Regions from separate parts of the Furfurilactobacillus sp. WILCCON 0119 genome, predicted to be linked through region 1. Evidence: predicted binding sites of a transcription regulator. Region 1 holds the regulator's gene; the other holds the start of a gene.

The links. The regulator CtsR, encoded in region 1, represses protease genes until heat stress. The targets are predictions, from matches to a motif close to TTGGTCAAAAAAGGTCAAANA.
Region 2: the regulator CtsR is predicted to act here: its motif matches at 1,371-1,391, upstream of clpP (ATP-dependent Clp endopeptidase proteolytic subunit ClpP).

Annotation. Positions count from the first base shown of each region.
Region 1 is NZ_JBPCCV010000006.1:140,023-143,203, reverse strand. Features, by position in the region: gene ACRYI5_RS10405 (D-2-hydroxyacid dehydrogenase) at 1-506, shown strand, start outside; gene tenA (thiaminase II) at 813-1,472, shown strand; gene ACRYI5_RS10395 (CtsR family transcriptional regulator) at 1,678-2,151, shown strand; gene ACRYI5_RS10390 (ATP-dependent Clp protease ATP-binding subunit) at 2,215-3,181, shown strand, end outside.
Region 2 is NZ_JBPCCV010000002.1:219,432-222,612, reverse strand. Features, by position in the region: gene ACRYI5_RS04625 (TetR/AcrR family transcriptional regulator) at 1-507, shown strand, start outside; gene clpP (ATP-dependent Clp endopeptidase proteolytic subunit ClpP) at 694-1,287, opposite strand; gene ACRYI5_RS04615 (prenyltransferase) at 1,470-2,387, shown strand; gene nhaC (Na+/H+ antiporter NhaC) at 2,789-3,181, shown strand, end outside.

The sequences.
Region 1 (3,181 bases):
GTTTTGGTGCGAAGATCGTTGCTTATGATGTCTTCCACAACCCAGAATTAGAAAAAGATGGCATCTACGTCGACACTTTGGATGAATTGTATGCCCAAGCTGACGTGATCTCACTGCACGCCCCAGCAACGAAGGAAAACTTCCACATGCTGAATGCGGAAGCCTTTGGCAAGATGAAGGACAACGTGTACATCTTGAACCCAGCTCGTGGGGATTTGATCGACACTGACGACTTGATCAAGGCCTTGGACGACGGCAAGGTTGCTGGTGCAGCCCTTGACGTTTACGAAAACGAAGTCGGGATTTTCAACGAAGACTTTGGTAGTTTCGATGCCATTCCTGACGAACGGTTGAAGAACTTGATGAGCCGTGAAAATGTGTTGGTTAGCCCACACATTGCCTTCTACACGAAGACAGCGGTGCGGAACATGGTGCAATTTGCATTGAACAACAACCGCCAATTAATTGAAACAGACACTGCCGAAAACTTGGTGTCGTTTAAGTAGAAGAGAGCGAAACCTAATGCGATTAGGCCTGCTCATCTAACAGAAAACCCGCACCATGGACTGAACTTTGTCCATGGTGCGGGTTTTCTGTTAGATGAGACGAGGCTTGCATTAGGTTTCGCGTTTGCGAAGCAAAAGAAAGAAACTGATCCACCTAAGACAAGATGGACTGAACTTTGTCCATGGTGCGGGTTTTCTGTTAGATGAAACGAGGCTTGCATTAGGTTTCGCGTTTGCGGCGGTTAAAGTCTGCGGACGGTTTGCTATAATGGTTGTTAAACGAATCAAAATCAGGGGATGTTATTAATGGTGTTTAGTACTCAAGCTAAGGCAGCGGCGTTGCCGTTATGGCAGGCAAGTTTAGACCATCCGTTTATTGAACAGTTAAGTGCGGGGACGTTACCGGAAGCCGTGTTTCGGTACTATTTGATTCAGGATCATCATTATTTACGCGACTTCGCGAAGCTACATGAATTGACCGCGGCGGCAACGACCGATCCGAAAGTGACGGCATTGCTGTTGGAACTCGCCGCTGATTTACGGGCCGGTGAAATGGCGACGCGGGCGACGTACTTTAAGACACTGAAAATCACGGATGATGAAGTCGCTACGACGCCGCTGGCACCAACGACGTATGCGTACACGTCCCATATGTACCGGACGTTGACGGAACAAGGCCCGGAAGCGGCCATTGCCGGATTATTGCCATGTGCATGGTTATACGCCGACATCGGGGAAACGCTGACTGGTAAACAGTCACCAGTCCCAATCTATCAGGCCTGGTTAGACAGCTATCAAGCTGCGAGCTACATGGATGCGGTGGCGACGCAATTAGCGTTGACGGATCGAGTGGCAGCGCATGCTGACGAGCAAACGCAGCAAGCCATGAACGCCGCCTTTAAACGGAGCACGTTTTACGAATGTTCATTTTGGCAAATGGCCCTCGATCAAGAAACGTGGGCATAATGTTTTAGATGATCCCGAACTGCTAACTAAAAGTTAGCAGTTTAGGATCTTTTTTCTGTCACTTCATCAAAAAAACGTGTATAGTAGTCTTCCCATGAAGACCAGAAACTTTATTATGACAACGTTGGGGAAACTTTTTCATTGCAAAAGCCGCGATTCTTCGTATAATAAAGTCAATATTAGTCAAAGATTGGGGTGAGCGAGGATGGAAGGCTCAACGAACATTTCTGATGTGATTGAGAAGTACTTAAAGAGCATTTTGGAAGGCGCTGACCAGGTGGAAATTCGCCGGTCAGACATTGCTGATCAGTTTAATGTTGTCCCATCACAAATCAACTATGTCATTAAGACACGGTTTAACATGCAGAACGGCTACATTGTCGAAAGTAAGCGGGGCGGCGGTGGCTATATCCGGATTGAAAAGGTTGACCTTTTTGCGGACGCAGACATCCTTGATAACTTGTTGAATGATGTCGTGGGGGATTCAATTAACCAGCACGATGCGTATGCGATTATTAACTCTCTGTTTAACGATGGGGTGCTTAAGGAACGTGAAGCGAACATCATTTTATCGGCCATTGATAAGGATACGCTGAACGTGGGTGATCATGATGTTGAATGTACGCTACGCGCCCGGATTCTAATTGGGGTGTTGAACCGCCTTCGATTAGAGAATTAGGTTGGTGGACCACACGTTTGCACAAACGACAAACACGGGTCATTAATGAAAGGCAGGACAGAGATGGATAATTTATTCACACCGAGTGCCAAGGACGTTTTAGTGCTGGCACAGGAACAAGCTAAATATTTCAAACACCAGGCTGTGGGTACTGAACACTTATTGCTAGCCTTAACCATTGAACAAAATGGGATTGCTAGCAAAGTCCTGGATCAGTTCAACGTGACCGAAGAAGACGTTCGTGAAGAAATCGAACGGTTTACCGGCTACGGAACCATGACTAACACAACAAAAGATACCTATTTACCATATTCACCAAAAGCCAAGGACATGTTGACATTGGCCGGTGACGAAGCAAAACGGTTGGGTGCCACTAAGATCGGAACGGAACACCTATTGTTGGCGTTGTTATCAGACGAAACAATTCTGTCATCCCGGATCTTGATGACGTTGAACCTGGATCTAGCGCAAACGCGAAAGATCATTCTACACAAGCTGGGCGTTAACGATTCACCGCGGCGGCGTCAACAAATCGCCAAAGCGAACGCGGCTAAGCAGCCAAAGGAAGGCACGCCAACCTTAGACTCACTGGCACGTGACTTAACGGCCCTGGCGGTTGAAAAACAAATGGATCCTGTGGTTGGCCGTGCTAAAGAGGTTAAACGGGTGATTCAAATTTTGAGTCGTCGGACGAAAAATAACCCCGTGTTGATTGGGGAACCTGGTGTCGGGAAGACTGCCATTGCTGAGGGCCTTGCCCAAAAGATCGTCGCCGGTGATGTGCCAGATAACCTTGCTGACAAACGGTTGATGATGTTAGACATGGGATCACTGGTTGCCGGGACCAAGTACCGTGGTGAATTCGAAGACCGGCTCAAGAAAGTCATCGAAGAAATTTACAACGATGGTCACGTGATCTTGTTTATCGACGAACTTCACACCCTTATTGGTGCTGGTGGTGCAGAAGGGGCAATTGATGCCTCGAACATTTTGAAGCCAGCCCTAGCACGTGGTGAACTCCAAACCATCG
Region 2 (3,181 bases), on a different contig from region 1:
GGCGACGTCTCAACAACAAAGATTGCCCGTGCAGCGGGGATTTCTCAGTCCAGTTTGTACGTTTATTTTACGAGCCGGGAACAGTTATTGACGGCGTTATACATTCGCGAATTAACCAATTTATATCAGGGCGACTTGGCGTTAGATGTAAGCGACCTAACGTTTGCAGCAACCCTGCGGCTGTATCTGCAACAGTTGTTCGACTATGCGGTGGCTCATCCCGGAAGCATAACCGTGATCCAAAAGCTAAAGGAAACGATGCGTCAGGAAACGGTGGACGCCCCGAAAGTTCGGGCAATCGTGGCAACGAGCCGGGTTCAACAATTATTGGCAGCCGGAATCGCTAACCACGATCTTCGGCAAGTGGATCTGTCCTTGCACCGTAACATCATTTTTTCAACGGTAAAACTTCATGTGGATAACCTCAATCAGGGTGTTTATTCGCGGGCAAGCATGCCGTTTAGCACTGTGTGTGACATGATCATGGCGGCGGTGTTAGCGAAATAACGAACGAACCAAAATAAGCGATCCGTTACTGGCATGATGTCGGTAACGGATCGCTTATTTTGGTGATGAAATTAAAGACCCTCAATCAAGCGGGGCAGACCAACGACCTAGTTGAGGCCTATCTAAAGCGATTTTGATGAACGAAAAAAAACACTGCCCGGATTTAACCGGGCAGTGTTTTTCGCATTACTTCATTTCGCTGGAGTTTTGCATAATGTGGTCGATCAAACCGTAATCGAGGGCCTGTTGAGCGGTCATGTAGTTATCCCGTTCAGTGTCCCGGTTAATGGTTTCAATGTCTTGGCCAGTCTTTTCAGCCAGCAATTCATTGATCATCTTCCGTGTCTTCAGAATTTCTTCTGCGACAATTTCGATTTCAGTTTGTTGCCCTTGAGCACCACCAGAAGGTTGGTGAATCAAGATTTCTGAGTGAGGTAAGGCAAAACGTTTGCCCTTCGCACCAGAAGTGGCAAGGATGGAAGCCATGGAAGCAGCCATCCCCATGACGATCGTTTGCACGTCGGACTTCACAAAGTTCATCGTGTCGTAGATTGCCATCCCAGAAGTGATCACACCACCTGGGGAGTTGATGTACATGTAGATATCTTTGTCAGAATCCTGGGCGTCTAAGAACAAAAGTTGGGCGATGATGGCGTTTGCCATGTCGTCTTCAATTGGTCCAGATACCATAATGATCCGGTCTTTTAACAGTCGTGAGTAAATGTCATAGGCGCGTTCACCGCGGCTGGACTGTTCGATAACAGTTGGAATTAAAGCCATGAGAGAGGCCTCCTTGTATTTTGCGTTGTGGATTAGCACTTATAATGGTCCTCTGCTAATCAACGTAATTGTAGTTTAACCCAAAGGTCAAAAAAGGTCAAACAAAATCCCGGCTTTTGTGCGCAATTTTTTCGTGAACATGTGGTAGCCTTAGAGGTACAAGAGTTGAGGGGGAAAACGGAATGAAGAAAAAGTGGCTAACGTGGCCGATATTCGTGGAATTAACGGAAATTTACACCGCACCATTAAACATTGTGTGGTTTATTTTGGGGGCGGCAATTGCGCAATCGCGGTATGGTATTGTCAATTGGGTGAACGTCTTATTGTGTTTAGTGGATGTTTTCATTTTTGACTTAGCTGTCAACGTGTCGGATAACTATTATGATTACGTTCATGCGGCCGATCGAGAAGGGTATGCGGCGCACACCAACCCACTTGGGCGGTTGCAATTGCCGTTACGAGGTGTCTGGTGGTTAGCTGCCAGTTTGTACGCCTTGTCAGCGGTTCCTGGCTTGTTCTTAATTATGCGGACGGGGTGGCCGATTCTCGTCTTTGGACTAATTGGTTATGCCATCGGAATTTTTTACACGGCCGGACCGAAACCGTTAAACGCCATGCCAATTTGTGAGGCAGTTGTGGCGTTATCCATTTCGTATTTGATTCAATTAGTCTGTGTCTACGTTAGTATTTATGGTCATCAACCGTTTACCATCGGGATGGTTGGAACCACGTTTACATTATGCTTACCGTTGACCCTGATCTTCTTCATGGTCCAACTGTCTAACAATACAGCGGATCTGGAAGAAGACATTAAGAACCATCGGCACACACTGGCCTACTTTATTGGGCGAAAACGGGCGGTTGCCCTGATGAAAGTGCTACTGGTTGTTGGGTCATTGTGGCCACTGGTCAACTTCTTTGCCGGAATCGCGCCGTGGCCCACGTTACTGAGTGTCCTGTTGCTGCCAGTAATGTGGCGGGGCATTCAGCCGTTCTTTGCTGTTCAGGATAAACAAAAAACGTACGGGGCAGTGCTGAAGAGCACCGCGTTGTTCTTTGTGGGGTACACCGTATTATTTGCCCTTGGCGTCTGGTTGTAAAAAATGTTTGACATCAATGACAAAAACTGGTATTTTTCTAATTAATATTTAATCAGGTGTTTTCATCCCGAGTAGCGGATGGTCTGGGTGTCAGGAAGTCGGTGGGTGCTGCGAACCGATCAGGGCCATTTTTGCGAACTACTTGAAGACGTTAATGAACGGGCACCACCGGACCGTTATCCCGGTGAGAGTGAGTGTTTTTGGTGCGGGAATTTTCTAAGCCGGACACTAAGCTGGGTGGTACCACGGTGAAAATCGTCCCTGTTATGCATTGGCATAGCAGGGACGATTTTTTTGTTTAGGGGAGGAAAGCAGATGACAGAGACAAGTGGGGGCACGCCCCGATATTGATGCGCAACGTGTGTGGTGTTGACTGAGCATTGATGAAAGAGGTAGCAATTATGGAAAAGAAAACGTTTAAAGTGGGGCGCAATGAAGCACTGGTTGTTTTAATTGGGATGTTAGTCATTATGGGGCTGGGGGTCATTAAGTTTGGATTGTCACCTCAAGTACCAGTTATGTTAGTCATGGGCCTTCTCATGGCGTGGGCGGTGGCCCACCGGTTGCCGTGGTCAAAGATCAATGCCGGAATTAAGGACGGAATCGAAACCGGGATCGTGCCAATTTTTATTTTTATTCTCGTTGGGGCGCTGATCAGCACGTGGATCGCGGCCGGCATCATTCCGACCCTGATGGTTTTTGGGTTTCATTTAATCAGCGTTCAGTGGTTTGTCCCGTCCGTCTTTGTGGTTTGTGCATTGGTTGGTAGTGCCGTAGGGAGTGCGTTTACCGTC